Regions from separate parts of the Arthrobacter sp. 01L42 genome, predicted to be linked through region 2. Evidence: predicted binding sites of a transcription regulator. Region 2 holds the regulator's gene; the other holds the start of a gene.
The links. The regulator LexA, encoded in region 2, represses DNA repair genes until DNA is damaged. The targets are predictions, from matches to a motif close to TCGAACANNTGTTCGA.

Region 1: the regulator LexA is predicted to act here: its motif matches at 2,178-2,193, upstream of AC1DN2_RS04235 (DUF6504 family protein).

The regions. Positions count from the first base shown of each region.
Region 1 covers NZ_JBFTSL010000003.1:235,665-243,293, reverse strand. Annotated here, with positions in the region: gene AC1DN2_RS04255 (SOS response-associated peptidase) at 124-870, shown strand; gene AC1DN2_RS04250 (VOC family protein) at 939-1,361, opposite strand; gene AC1DN2_RS04245 (chorismate mutase) at 1,376-1,702, shown strand; gene AC1DN2_RS04240 (hypothetical protein) at 1,710-2,096, opposite strand; gene AC1DN2_RS04235 (DUF6504 family protein) at 2,299-2,634, shown strand; gene AC1DN2_RS04230 (DNA polymerase III subunit alpha) at 2,631-6,143, shown strand; gene thrS (threonine--tRNA ligase) at 6,273-7,629, shown strand, end outside.
Region 2 covers NZ_JBFTSL010000004.1:182,814-190,442, forward strand. Annotated here, with positions in the region: gene AC1DN2_RS05120 (ATP-dependent DNA helicase) at 1-1,552, shown strand, start outside; gene lexA (transcriptional repressor LexA) at 1,665-2,414, opposite strand; gene AC1DN2_RS05130 (LysM peptidoglycan-binding domain-containing protein) at 2,947-3,351, shown strand; gene AC1DN2_RS05135 (histidinol-phosphate transaminase) at 3,420-4,538, shown strand; gene hisB (imidazoleglycerol-phosphate dehydratase HisB) at 4,610-5,236, shown strand; gene hisH (imidazole glycerol phosphate synthase subunit HisH) at 5,233-5,982, shown strand; gene AC1DN2_RS05150 (hypothetical protein) at 5,983-6,141, shown strand; gene priA (bifunctional 1-(5-phosphoribosyl)-5-((5-phosphoribosylamino)methylideneamino)imidazole-4-carboxamide isomerase/phosphoribosylanthranilate isomerase PriA) at 6,183-6,929, shown strand; gene AC1DN2_RS05160 (SseB family protein) at 6,944-7,629, shown strand, end outside.

The DNA.
Region 1 (7,629 bases), on a different contig from region 2:
AATTCGCGGTAAAGATGCGAAATCGCCGGAAAGTTCCGGCGACTTCGCACGTTTCCGGCGACCTCGGCGGGCTCAGGCGGCAGCCCGGATGACATGGGATGGGTGCGGTGGCATGCTGATGCCATGTGTGGACGCTACGTGATGGCCCGGGCCGTCGGAGACCTGCTGGCCGAATTCGATGCCGGGCTGGAGGATGAGATCGCGATTCCGCCGTCGTGGAACGTGGCCCCGACGGCTGATGTGCCGATCCTGCTCGAACGGCTTGTGGAGGGAGAACCGGTCCGCCAACTGCACATTGCGCGCTGGGGCCTGGTGCCGTCCTGGGCCAAGGACCCGGGCATCGGGTCCAAGATGATCAATGCCCGCAGCGAGACCGTGCTGGAGAAGCCCGCCTTCCGGAAAGCGACCCGCGCCCGTCGCTGCGCCGTCCCGGCGGATGGCTACTACGAGTGGAAGGGCGAGGGCCGCACCAAGCAGCCCTACTACGTCCATCCCAAGGACGGACGCCCCATTGTCTTCGCGGGACTCTATGAATGGTGGCGGGATCCGTCCAAGGCAGAGGGTGACCCGGAGCGCTGGATGCTCTCGACCTCGATCATGACCACCGACTCGCCGCCGGAGGGCTACGCCGGGGGAATGCTGGCCGAGCTGACCGCGCTGCATGACAGGGTTCCGCTGCCCATGAACCGCGAGACCATGCAGACGTGGCTGGACCCGCAGGCCGATGATGCGGCCGGGCTCGTGGATCTGGTCCGGGCCGGGGCGCACGACGTCGCGGAAGGCTGGACGATCGACGCCGTCGGCACCGCCGTCGGGAACGTCAGGAATGACTCACCGGAACTCATCCAGCCGGTGGGGAGCCTGTTCTAGCGGTACGCCGGCCTGTCTGGCGGCTGCCCGGCGGCTGCCAAGGCACGGGGCGGCACTGGTTACCTGAGTCAGAGCGTTACTTTGCCGCCGCCGTCGACCGACCAGTCGGGGTTGAAGGCGACCTCCCAGCGGTAGCCGTCGGGATCGGCGAAGTAGCCGGTGTAGCCGCCCCAGGGCTGGGTCTTCGGTGCCGCAACGATGCGGGCTCCCGCGGTCCCGGCTTCGGCCATCACCCGGTCGACGTCCGCCGTGCCGGCCAGGTTGTGGCTGAGCGTGATGCACGCAATGCCGGCAGGGGGATCGGTGGCCGCCTCGGACTGCATTTGACCCGCGTCCCAGAGCGAAAGGATGAGGCCGTGGTTGACCTGGATGAAGAGCACCTCCCCGGGGACTTCCCGGTGGACCGGCCATCCGAGGCCATCGACGTAGAAGCGGCGTGAGGCGTCAACACTGCGGACACCTAGCGATATGAAGTCGACTCGTGGCTGCATCTTTCGATACTGTCATGCACATGCCCACAAATCACGCAGACGACAAGGCCGCCCAGGCCGACCGCGAACAGCTCGCCGCCGTGCGGGTGGCTGTTGACGAGGTGGACGAGCAGATTGTGTCCTTGATCGGGCGCCGGGAACGGCTGATCCGGATCGCCGGGACCCTCAAGGCGGACAGCGCCGAGGTCCGTGCGCCCGGGCGCGTGGAGCGGGTCATCGAACACGTCCGCGCCACGGCGGAAAAGAAGGACATCGACGTCGAACTTGTCGAGAAGACCTACCGGGCGATGATCGATGCCTTCATCACGCTCGAGCTGGAAGTGTACAAGTCCAGCTCCTAGAAGATGCCTAGAGGGCTTCTTCGACAGGCACGTTGGCCTGGTAGTCCCGGCCGTCACAATCGCTGAAGGCCGTCATGAGATGGCCCTTGGGCAGGCCAAGCACAGTCGTAAGCGGGAAATGGCCGGTAATGGTGTTGCCCGAGTGTTCGACCCCCTTGAGGTCGAAATTTTCCTCGGTGCCGTCGTGGCTGAAGCAGTAGAAGGACACGGCTTCGCCGTTCATGAACTCGATCCCCATCCTGCGCTGGTGGGAATAGTCCGGGGTGGCTGCCAAGAGCCCCACCACGTAGGCGCCCTGGCCGGGAATGTTTCCGTCAATATCAAAAGTCGCCACCAAGGTTGGATCCTTGGCGGCGATGCTTACGTGCTTCAGGAGTGCGTTATGGGAGCTCATGGCTCAATCCTGCTACCTGTACCTGCGTGAGTCCACCCCCGATCTGGGTTTTGTCGCCTCTCCGACGTAGACTGAATTTATTCGAAGATATGTTCGAATAAAATCATGGCGCCTGGAACTGAGGGCGCCGGATGCGGAATGGACGTAGGAAGTCGAAGCGGGGACTGGGCCGGCTCCAGCCCGGACTGGGTCGGGAGGCAACGTGGGTATTTTCAGCGAGTCCGTGGATGTCGTCTGCACGCCCTCGGGCCAGCCCCTGCGCCTCGATTGGGCCGGCCGGTGCTACACGGTCTGCGCGGACCCCGTCCGCTGGTACGAACGCCGCCAATGGTGGGCCGAGGAACGCCGGGCGCCACTCGGAAGCGGGCCGGGCCTGGTGGACCATGAGATCTGGCGGGTCCAGGTGCGTGCGGCCGGGGATCACGCCGCGGATTCCACCCTCACCCTTGACCTGACCCGGCATGTCGGCAGCGGCCGGTGGCGGCTCCTGAAGATCCACGACGCCCTGCAGCCCCTCCGGAAGCCCGAATCAGCATGAGTTTCACCCATCTGCACGTCTCCACCGCGTTCAGCGCCCACTATGGCGTCTCCTGGCCGGAGGAACTTGCCGCCGCGGCCGCCGCTGACGGCGCCACCGCGCTGGCCTGCACGGACCGCGACGGCCTGTACGGAACCGTCAAGCACCTGAAGGCGTGCATGGCAGCCGGGCTGGATGCAATCGTCGGGGTGGACCTTGCAGTCTTTGACGACGACGGCGACCACCGTACCCAGCTCGGGGGACGCGTCGTCGTGCTGGCGCAGGGACACAACAACGGTGCCGGCTACCGGGCGCTGTGCCGGCTGATCTCCGACGCCCACGCCCGCACCACGGGCAAGGCCGGGGGAATAGTGCCGGTGGCCGTCACCCGGGCGGAACTGGCCTCCCGCACCCTGCACCCGGAAACCCTGAAGCCGGTCCTGACAGTGCTGATCGGCCCGGACTCCGACGTCGGCCGGGCCATGGGCGGCCGGCGCTACCTGCGGCCCCGCACCCTGTTCAAACGCTGGCTGGACGCCATGCCCCCCGGAACGCTGGCGGCAGAGGTTGTGTCCCAGCTCAGCCCGCCCGGGGAACCGCTGAGCACCGCCCACGCGGTGCGCATGCTCAAACTCGCCGCAGAACACGGGGTGCCCGCCGTGCTGAGCAACGCTGTGCGGTACGTGGCTGAGGACGGCGCGGCCACCGCCGATGTGCTGGACTCGGCCCGGACACTGAAATCCCTCCCCGAGCTCTCCGCCGCCCCGCTGCTGCAGCCCAACGGGCAGGGCTGGCTCAAATCGGCGGCCCGGATGCTGCAGCTGGGCAAGGAGATCATCCACGCCGCCGGCTACGGCACGGCGGACCTCAAGCGGCTCCTGGCCCAGACCGAGGCGCTCGCGGACCGCTGCCGCATGGATCCGGAAGCCGACATGGGCTGGAAACAGCCCGTGGTCCCGGAGGCATCCGTGATCGGGATCGACGGCGACGCGCTCGCCGAACTGACCCTGCGGTGTGAGGCCGGCATCGGCCGCCGCTTCCCGGGCATTTCCGGGCAGCGGGAACAGCAGCTGCGGGCCAGGCTGGAGCATGAGCTCCGGATCATCGACTCGCTGGGTTTCGCCTCGTACTTCCTGACCGTCGCAGAGGTCTCCCGGATGATCCTGGCCCTGGGCATCCGGGCGGCCGCGCGCGGTTCGGGCGCCTCCAGCCTGGTCAACTACCTGATCGACATCAGCCAGGTGAACCCGCTCGAGCACGACCTCATCTTTGAACGCTTCCTCTCCCGCGACCGTGCCACGCTGCCGGACATAGACATCGACGTCGAAAGCGCCGAACGGCACAACGTCTACCGGAAGATCTTTGAGCGCTTCGGCGCCGAACGCGTCACGCTGATGAGCATGCAGAACGGGTACCGCGCTCGCGGTGCCGTGCGCGATGCCGGCCTGGCCCTGGGCATGGACGACGGCGAGGTCGGGGAAATCGCCAAGCAGCTGTGGCGGTTCTCGGCCCGGCACTTCCGCGAAGCCCTCGTGGAGAAACCCGAGCTGAAGGAATTCGCTGACCGGGTGGAGCAGCGAGGCTTCTCCGAGAACCAGCAGCTGGACCTGCTGGTGGACCTCACGGAGCGGCTGGACCGGCTGCCCCGCCACATCTCCATGCACCCGTGCGGCGTCATCCTCGGCGACGCCACCCTGCTGGACCGCACCCCCGTGCAGCCCAGCGGCCTTGGCCTGCCCATGAGCCAGTTCGACAAGCACGACATGGACCCCATGGGCATGCTGAAACTCGATGTCCTTGGCGTCCGGATGCAGAGCGCCATGGCCTTCGCCGTCCGGGAAGTGATCCGGCTCCACCCGTCCAAGGCCGAGGTGGTGGCCGCCGGCGCGCATCCGGCCGGGCCGGACGGGACGGGCCCGGACTACATCGCCGAGGACGGGCACATCGACCTCAACGCCGTCCCGCTCGATGACGAGCCAACCTTTGAACTGATCCGCAGCACCCACACCCTGGGCTGCTTCCAGATCGAGTCCCCTGGCCAGCGCGAACTGATCGGCAAGTTGGCCCCCCGGGAGTTCAACGACCTCATCATTGACATCTCGCTGTTCCGTCCAGGCCCGATGAAATCCGACATGGTCCGGCCCTTCCTGGAGCACCGGCACGGATTCGCTCCCGAGGTCTACCCGCACCCGGACCTCAAACCTGTCCTTCAGGAAACCCACGGGGTCACGGTCTTCCACGAACAAATCCTCAAGACCTTCGACGTCATGACCGGGTGCGGGCTGGCGCGGGCCGACGAGTTCCGCCGTGCGCTGGGCAACGAAGAGCTTGAAGCCAGGGTGGAGGAGTTTTTCCGGAAGGAGGCGCGGGCCCGGAACTACAGTCCCGAGGTGGTGGACAAGGTCTGGGGCACGCTGAAGGCCTTTGGCAGCTTCGGGTTCTGCAAGGCCCACGGAGCCGCCTTCGCCGTGCCCACCTACCAATCGGCCTGGCTCAAGGCACACCACCCGGAGGCCTTCCTCGCAGGGCTCTGGGAACACGACCCTGGAATGTACCCCAAACGCCTGCTCGTGGCCGAGGCCCGCCGGCTGGGGATCCCCATCCTTCCCCTCGACATCAACCGGAGCCAGGCCGAGTACCGGGTGGAGCGGGTGCAATCCGGGCCGGACCGGGGCAGGCTGGGCATCCGGCTGAGCCTGAACGGTATCTTCGGGCTCTCCGGCGCCGAGCTGAAACGGATTGTGGCCGGCCAGCCCTACGACTCCCTGGCGGACCTGCGGGCCAGGTCGCGGCTCAGTCGGCCCAGCATCCAGCGACTGGCCCAGCTGGGCGCCTTCGATTCGCTGCACCGGGCGTCCGGGGGAGAAGCCAACCGGGCGGATCTGGTTCAGCACCTGCAAAAACTACAGGCCCGCCCCCTCCGGAAGGGCGTGGAAGTCATTGAGGGCCAGCTGGCGTTGCCGCTGGGGGACGTGGAGTTGACGAACCTCAAGGCGGCACTGCCCGCACCCAGCATGGTGGATAACGTCCGCGCGGAACTGGACCTGATGGCTGTGGACGTCAGCGAGCACCTCATGACCAGCCACCGCCCGCTGCTGGACCGGCTGGGCGTCACCACCGCGGACAAGCTGCTGGGACTGCGCAACGGCACGGAGGTGCTGGTGGCCGGGGTCCGGGTGGCCACTCAGACCCCGCCCATGAGGGGCGGCCGGCGGGTGGTGTTCATCAGCGTCGACGACGGCACGGGCTGTGTGGATTCGGTGTTCTTCCACGAGGCGCAGGAGCAGTCCGGACCCTTGCTGTTCGGCACCCGCCTGCTCCTGATCCGCGGCACCACTCGCCGGACCGGGCCGCGGGGGATCAGCATCAGTGCCTCCATGGCCTGGGACCTCAGCCGCCCGGAGACCCTCCCGTTCCCGGCATCGGCTCCCGGCGCCGCCGGCCGGAAGGAGCCTTACCTGTCCGGCCCCCTGTCCAGCCCCCTGGACGGGATCAGCAGGAACCTCGCCATCACCGGGCTGGGCGGCTGACCGGCCGGCGGTGCGGCTCGCTCGTGGCGCGTTGGTTGGCCTCTGGAGAAACCGATAGCATGGACGAGGCTGGCTGTGGTCCCCGTACGCCACAAGCTACGAAGCCTTAACTTTGAATAGGAGACACCCGTGTCAGATGCCCAGCAGATCACCCTTCTCGTCGACGGCGAAGAGACCAAGGTGACTACCGGGACCACCGGCGCGGAACTCTTCTTTGAGCGCCGCGACGTCGTTGTGGCCCGCGTGAACGGCGAGTTGAAGGACCTGGACCAGCCCCTTCCCGAGGACGCCAATGTCGAGGCCGTCACCATTGATTCCCCGGACGGGCTCAACGTCCTGCGCCACTCCACGGCCCACGTCATGGCCCAGGCCGTGCAGCAGCTGCGCCCGGACGCCAAGCTCGGCATCGGCCCCTACATCACGGACGGCTTCTACTTCGACTTCGACGTCGCGGAACCGTTCACCCCGGAAGACCTCCGCCAGCTAGAAAAGATGATGCAGAAGATCATCAACCAGAACCAGAAGTTCGTGCGCCGCGTGGTGTCCGAGGACGAGGCCCGCGAGGCGATGAAGGACGAGCCCTACAAGCTCGAACTGCTGGGCAGGAAGAATGACGCCGCCGAGGCCGTAGAGGGCGTCAACGTCGAGGTCGGCGCCGGCGACATCACCATTTACGACAACGTGGACCGCAAGAGCGGGGACAGCATCTGGTGCGATCTGTGCCGCGGCCCGCACCTGCCGAACACCAAACTCATCTCCAACGCCTTCGCACTGACCCGGTCCTCGGCCGCCTACTGGCTGGGAAACCAGAGCAACCAGCAGCTGCAGCGCATCTACGGCACCGCCTGGCCCACCAAGGACGCGCTCAAGGCCTACCAGGAGCGCATTGCCGAGGCCGAGCGCCGCGACCACCGCAAACTCGGCGCGGAGCTGGACCTGTTCTCCTTCCCGGATGAGCTCGGCTCAGGCCTGCCGGTCTTCCACCCCAAGGGCGGCATTATCCGCAAGGCCATGGAGGACTACTCCCGCCAGCGCCACGTGGATGCCGGCTACGATTTCGTCTACACCCCGCACATCACCAAGGGCCACCTCTACGAGGTCTCAGGCCACCTGGACTGGTACAAGGAGGGCATGTTCCCGGCGATGCACATCGACGCGGAGCTGAACGAGGACGGCACGGTCCGCAAGCCCGGCCAGGACTACTACCTCAAGCCGATGAACTGCCCCATGCACAACCTGATCTTCCGGTCCCGCGGCCGGTCCTACCGCGAACTGCCGCTGCGGCTCTTCGAGTTCGGCTCGGTTTACCGCTACGAGAAGTCCGGCGTGGTGCACGGCCTGACCCGCGTCCGGGGCATGACCCAGGACGACGCCCACATCTACTGCACCCGCGAGCAGATGAAGGACGAGCTCACCACCACGCTGAACTTCGTCCTCGGCCTGCTCAAGGACTACGGCCTGGACGACTTCTACCTCGAGCTCTCCA
Region 2 (7,629 bases):
CAAGGAAGTTGTCCGGCTGCGCGAATGGGCCGAGGAGACCGCCACGGGGGACCGCGACGAGCTCATGCCGGGCGTCACGGACCGGGCCTGGCGCCAGGTCTCGGTCACCTCCATGGAGTGCCTCGGCGCGCAGAAATGCCCGCTCGCGGCCGAATGCTTCAGCGAACTGGCACGGCAGAACGCCGCCGATGCCGACGTCGTGGTCACCAACCACGCCATGCTCGCCGTCAGTGCCTTCGAAGGCCTGGCGGTGCTGCCCGAGTACGACGTCGTCGTGGTGGATGAAGCACACGAACTTCAGGACCGCGTCACGGGCGCGGTCTCGGGCCAGCTCTCCGTGGCGATGGTGCACGCCGCCGCGTCCGGGGCCCGGAAGCACACGGGCATCACCGTGGATGCGCTGAACAATGCCGCCGCCCACCTGGAGCTCGCCATCGACGGCGTCCCCAGCGGGCTGATGCCCAACGGCCTGAACAGCGAGCAGCTGGACTGCATCGACCAACTGCGCGACGCGTGCCGCGCCGCCCTGTCCGATTCCAAGGGGGACAGCTCCGTGTCGGCGGACGGCGGACGGCAGCTGGCCCGCTCGCGCCTCATGGTCATCCTGGAGCTCTGTGAACGCCTCCTGGCCGCGCGCGAAAACCGCGAAGTCGTGTGGTTCTCCCGCAACAGCAGCTTCGACCCGGCGCAGGGCTACTCCCAGCCGGACGAGAGCGCGCCGGCGTTGATCAACGTTGCCCCGCTGAGCGTCGCAGGGCGGTTGCGCGAGGGCCTGTTCGCGGACCACACCGTCATCCTGACCTCGGCCACACTGACCATCGGCGCTGCCTTCGAACCCGCCGCCGGCGGCCTGGGCCTGGTTGGCAACGGCGCCCCGAGCTGGACCGGCGTCGACGTCGGCTCCCCGTTCGACTACCCGAAGCAGGGCATCCTCTACGTAGCCCGGCACCTACCCAAACCCGGCCGCGGAACGTCCCCCGAGGCCCTGGACGAACTCGAGAAGCTGATCCGCGCCTCCGGCGGAGGCGCCCTGTGCCTGTTCTCCTCGCGGCGCGCCGCAGAGGAAGCAGCCGAGGCCATGCGGCCCCGGCTGGGCCTCAGCATCCTGTGCCAGGGGGAGTCGACCATGACGGCGCTCGTGCGGCAGTTTGCCGACGAACCTGACACGTGTTTGTTCGGCACCATGTCCCTCTGGCAGGGCGTCGACGTCCCTGGCGTGTCCTGCCGGCTGGTGGTCATCGACCGGATTCCCTTCCCGCGGCCGGACGACCCGCTGATGACGGCACGTTCGCGGGCCGTGGCCCAGTCCGGCGGCAATGGCTTCATGGCCGTCTCGGCCACGCACGCCGCCATCCGCCTCGCGCAGGGCGCCGGACGGCTGATCCGCTCGACCTCGGATAGGGGCGTGGTGGCAGTGCTGGATTCGCGGCTCTCCACAGAGCGTTACGGCGGCTTCCTGCGCGCCGCGCTGCCGCCGTTCTGGCCCACCACCGATTCATCGATAGCCATGGCAGCCCTGAAGCGCCTGGCGAAAGACTCCGCGAAAGCTTAAGTCCCAAACCGGGGCCGTCACCCTGCGCCGGAAATCCGCCGCGGGGTGGCCGCTAGGAACTGGCAGCATGCCCCGGATGGCTAAGGGGAGCGCAGTTTAGAGTGAGCGCAGTTTAGAGGGAGCGCAGTACCGATACGACCTTGCCCATGATGACGGCGTGGTCGCCCAGGATGGGCTCGTACTGGGTGTTTTGCGGCAACAGCCACGTGTGGCCGTCCCGCTGGCGGAAGGTCTTGACCGTGGCTTCGTCGTCCAGCAGGGCGGCAACGATATCGCCGTTCACGGCATCACCCTGGCGGCGGACAACCACCCAGTCGCCGTCGCAGATGGCGGCGTCGATCATCGAGTCGCCGGCCACCTTGAGCATGAAGAGTTCGCCATGGCCCACGAGTTGGCGGGGCAGCGGCATGACGTCCTCCACCACCTGGTCCGCGAGGATCGGCCCGCCGGCGGCGATGCGTCCGACGAACGGCACCATTGCCGTGTCAGTGGCGCTGGCGAGCTCGGTTACCGACAGGCCGCCTACGGCCCGCAAGGGGCTGGACTTCTCGATACCAGATATCGGCGTGGCCCCCTCGTCCAGGGTCAGCGGCATGAGCACTTCCATGGCCCGGGGCCGCTTCGGATCACGCCGCAGGTAGCCGAGCTTTTCCAGTTGGGAGAGCTGGTGGGTCACGCTCGACAGGCTGGCGAGACCGACGGTGTCTCCGATTTCGCGCATGGACGGCGGGTAGCCCTTGTCCGTGACGGACCGCTGGATGGTCTCCAGGATTTTCTTTTGCCGGACGGTGAGGCTCTTGGGGGCCCGGGCGGGCTGCGGGCTCCGTGGGGTGGCCCTGCCGCCGGTGGCTTGTGCTGCCATGTTCGCCAACGCCTTTCCGTTCCGCCCGGCTGCCGTGGCTGCTGTCACCGGGAACTTCCGGCCTGAAATGTCAGACCCTGCTGATCAACTACGAATGAATTCCCACTTTTAGTTCGAAAGTGGGAGTTCGAAAGTGGTTGTCCTGTCCCTCAAAAATAGGCCAGCCGCAGACCTTTTTCAAACATTTGTTCTAGCGAGTCTCGACATCGTTCGTTAGTAAGTGCTAAAACAGAACCAGCAAGATTCGAATATGTGTTCGATTCCAACGATCTGGGTTCGCAGACAATGTTCGGTTCTATGTTCGAAGGTTCGGCCGGTTGGCGGCGAGTACGTGAGTACGCCGGGCGGCAACTTATGGTCCAGGAGGGCTCAGTTCATGTCAGTTTCAAGCGCGTTTGACGGCACTAACATTCAGGGCGTCACGACCCGCCACCGTGGTGTTGGTCCGGGTGGCGCAGTGGATCGCCGCAGCATCGGACACGGCAGCATCGGACACGGCGGCCTCGCCCAAAGCGGTTCCAGTCACGGCAACGTGTACCCGCTCAACGCCAGGCGCCGCGGCTCCGCGCAGTCGCGGGCGCAGCAAGGAGCCGCCGCCGCGGTTTCCGGCGGCCGGACCAAGCAGCCGCCGCTTCGGCTCACCCGGCGCGGACGCTTCGTCTTTTTCGGCGTCCCCCTGATTCTGCTGGCGGCGTTCATCCTGTCCTTCAGCGGATTCCTCAACGCTCCCGCGAAAGCGGCAGATTCCGCAGACCAGCTCTCGGTGACGCCGACCGTATCCGTCACAGTCCAACCGGGGGAGTCCCTCTGGGCCATTGCCGGGTCGGTGGCCCCGGAGCGCGATCCCCGCGATGTTGTGGCCGATATCGTGCAGTTGAACAATCTGGACGCCGCGCGTGTGATGCCGGGCCAGCAACTGTTTGTTCCGTCCAAGTAGCCACCCCCGGGTGCCGTCGCGGGCGTCACAGTTTCAGCGCCCGTCCCGCTACCACTTAAACTGGTCACGTGACTGACCAGCTTGAGCGCCTCAACCGACTGCCCCTCCGAACCAATCTGCGTGGCCTGCGTCCGTATGGCGCGCCGCAGCTGGACGTCCCCATCCTGCTCAACGTCAACGAGAACACCCATGGGGTCCCGGCCGATGTCCGCGCCGCGATTACCGAAGCCGTGAGCGCCGCCGCTGCCGGGCTGAACCGCTATCCGGACCGCGAATTCACCGAATTGCGCGAAGCCCTCGCCGAATACCTTGGCCATGGGCTGGACGCGGAGAACATCTGGGCCGCGAATGGTTCCAACGAAGTCCTTCAGCAAATCCTCCAGGCCTTCGGGGGCCCTGGCCGGACGGCCCTCGGGTTCCCTCCCACGTATTCGATGTACCCGCTGCTGGCCTCCGGCACGGATACGGAGTACGTCGTCGGGGCCCGCGCGTCCGACTATGGGCTCAGTGCGGAATCAGCGGCACAGCAAGTCCGCGAGCTTCAGCCCAACATTGTCTTCCTCTGTTCCCCGAACAACCCGACCGGCACGGGGCTGGGCCTTGATGTGGTCGAGGCAGTCTATGACGCCGGCGAGGCCAGCCAGACCATCGTGATCGTCGACGAGGCCTATCACGAGTTCGCCCACGACGGCACGCCCAGTGCCCTCACCCTGCTGCCTGGCCGGGAGCGGCTCATCGTCTCGCGCACCATGAGCAAGGCCTTCGCCCTCGCGGGTGCGCGGCTCGGCTACATGGCCGCGGCCCCGGAGGTCGCGGATGCCCTGCGCCTGGTCCGTCTCCCGTACCACCTCTCCGCTATCACCCAGGCTGCGGCCCTGGCTGCCCTGCGCCACCGGGAGGCGCTCATGGCGGACGTCGAGGACATCAAGCGCCAGCGCGACCGGATCGTGTCGGAACTGACGCGGTTGGGCTTGACCCCGGCCGCGTCTGATTCCAACTACGTGTTCTTCGGCGGCCTCGAGAACCCCCATGAGGTTTGGCAGCGCATGCTGGACGCCGGTGTCCTCATCCGCGACGTCGGTATTCCGGGGCACCTGCGCGTCACCGCCGGCACTGAGACAGAAACCACAGCCTTCCTGGAGGCACTTGAACTCATCCTGGCCGGCTCCGCAAAGCCGCAGGCCTAGACTTGGTGGGGAGCCCAATCGTCCCCGCCAGATTGCCCAACACCCTGCCTTCTTCCAAAGGACACATCTACATGAGCACCACCGGATCCACCGCCGCCGAGGGCCGGACCGCACGCATGGAACGGACCACCAGCGAGTCCTCGGTCCTGGTCGAGATCAACCTGGACGGCACCGGCGTTTCAGACATCAGCACGTCGGTCCCGTTCTACGACCACATGCTGACGGCCCTCAGCAAGCACTCCTTGATCGACATGACCGTCAAGGCCACCGGCGACACCCACATCGATGTCCACCACACTGTCGAGGACGTGGCCATCACTTTCGGCGAGGTTCTGCGGACCGCCCTGGGCAACAAAGCCGGGATCCGCCGCTTTGGCGAGGCGACCGTTCCCCTCGATGAGGCCCTCGCGCAAGCTGTCGTGGACGTCTCCGGCCGTCCCTACCTGGTCCACGCCGGCGAGCCGGCAGGCCAGGAATACCACCTGATCGGCGGCCACTTTACGGGCTCCCTGACCCGCCACGTCTTCGAGGCGATCACCCTTCACGCCGGGATCTGCCTGCACATGAACGTCACTGCCGGGCGTGACCCCCACCACATCGTCGAGGCCCAGTTCAAGGCCTTTGCCCGTGCCCTGCGCGCAGCCGTCGAGCCGGATCCCCGCGTCGAGGGCATCCCGTCGACAAAAGGTGCTTTGTGACCGGCCCGGTGCTCCGCGACGGGGCCATCATCGACCCCGCCGCCGCGGCCAAGCCGGTCTCCCCGCAGGGAAAGCCCACAGTTACGGTGCTGGACTACGGCTCCGGGAATGTCCGGTCCGCCGTCCGCGCGCTGGAGCGGGCCGGCGCCGAAGTCATCCTCAGCTCCAAGCCTGAGGATGTCCTCAATGCCGACGGCCTCGTCGTCCCCGGTGTCGGCGCCTTCGAAACCGTCATGCGCGAACTCAAGGCCGTTGACGCCATCCGCATGATCGGCCGCCGTGTCGCCGGAGGCCGCCCCGTGCTGGCCATCTGCGTCGGGCTCCAAGTGCTGTTCGAGGCCGGCGTCGAACACGGCACCGAAGCCGAGGGCATGGGGGAGTGGCCCGGCAAGGTGGAACTGTTGCCTGCCGACGTCGTGCCCCACATGGGCTGGAACACCGTCGCCGTCCCCGAAGGGTCCAGGCTCTTCGCCGGGGTTGAGGACGAGCGCTTCTACTTCGTGCACTCCTACGGTGTCCAGAAGTGGGACTTCGACGTCATCCAGCCGCGGATGGCTGCGCCGCTGGTGACCTGGTCCGACCACGGTGCCCCGTTCATCGCGGCCGTGGAAAACGGCCCGCTGTGTGCCACCCAGTTCCACCCGGAGAAGTCCGGCGACGCCGGCGCCCGGCTGCTGCGCAACTGGGTCCAGAGCCTGCGCCCCGCAGCCCCGGACCGTACCGCAGCCCCGGAAGGGACCGCCTAGATGTGGTCCCTGGTGCTCATGGGCGTGGCCGGCCTGCTGGTTGGCGGCGGGATCTCCTTCCGCCAGCAGAAAAGTCCGCTCTGGGTGCAGATCGTTTTCTACATCCTCGCCGGCATGTCACTGCTGGCCGCCTACCTCCTGACCCTGCCGGCGTCCTGACCGCCCCTCCCCACCACCATCCCCAAGCTGAGGACTCCACGATGACCACCGAAACCCCGCTGCCCGTACTCGAGCTCCTGCCCGCCGTCGACGTCGTCAACGGACAGGCCGTCCGGCTCGTACAGGGCGAAGCCGGCAGCGAGACGAGCTACGGCACCCCGCTGGAGGCCGCCCTCAACTGGCAGCAGCAGGGGGCTGAGTGGGTGCATCTGGTCGACCTGGACGCCGCGTTCGGGCGCGGCTCCAACGCCGAGCTCCTGCGCGAGGTCGTCGGCCGGCTCGATATCAAGGTGGAGCTCTCCGGCGGCCTTCGCGACGACGAATCCCTTGAGAGGGCCCTCGACCTCGGCGTCGCACGCGTCAACCTGGGCACGGCGGCACTGGAAAACCCGGAATGGACGGCCCGGGTGATCGAGCGCTTCGGCGACAAGATTGCCGTCGGCCTGGATGTCCGCGGCACCACCCTCGCCGGCCGGGGCTGGACCAAGGAAGGCGGGGACCTCTGGGACGTGCTCGGCCGCCTCGAGGACGCCGGCTGCGCCCGGTACGTCGTGACCGATGTGACCAAGGACGGCACGCTCCAGGGCCCCAACGTCGAACTCCTGCGCCAGATGGTCGAGAAAACGGGCAAGCCGGTGGTCGCCTCCGGCGGCATTTCCAGCCTCGAGGATCTCAAGGTCCTGCGCTCCCTGGTGCCGCTCGGCGTCGAAGGCGCCATCGTCGGCAAGGCCCTCTACAACGGCAACTTCACCCTGCCCGAGGCCCTCGACGTCGCCGGCCGCCGCTAGCGGCGAAGGCGCCCATGACGCACTCCCACGACACCCACGACCCCAATAACCCCCACGAGACAGTGCAGGCAGGGACCGGGGCCGGTCCCATCCGGCATCTGCCCGGGCATATCGCGGCGGCCCTTGCCGGCGCCGGCGGGGCCACGGACTCCGCCGGCCAACCCTGGGCTGGGCGCAGCCTGTCCGGCAATGACGCCAAGATCCATAATTTCGACGACGACGACGGCACCGCCGACGCCGGCTATCTGGCGGCTTTGTCCGACCTCGCCGCGGGCACTGGCGACGAGGCGGCCGTGGTGGCCGCGCTGGCCACCGCCCGGGTGTTCGTGCCAATTCTCGCCCAGCTCGCCGAAGAGGGCGAGGCCGCGGCCGGGCCCAACGGGGATCCGCTGCACTCGGACAAGCAGGCCGACATGGCCCTGGTGACGCTCAAGGCGCCGGACGGGCGGACGGCCATGCCGGTGTTCACCTCGGCGGCGTCAATGACGGCGTGGCACCCGGAGGCCAGGCCGGTCGCCGTGTACGCGGCCCGGGCTGCCTTGTCAGCGGTCGCGGAAGGCGCGGAGCTGCTCGTGCTCGATCCCGGCTCGGAAGTGACGTTCGTGGTCCGCCGGCCGGCAGTCTGGGCCGTCGCCCAGCAGCAGCCATGGACGCCGTCATACGCCGATCCCGATCTCGCGGGTGCACTCGGGGAAGGCGC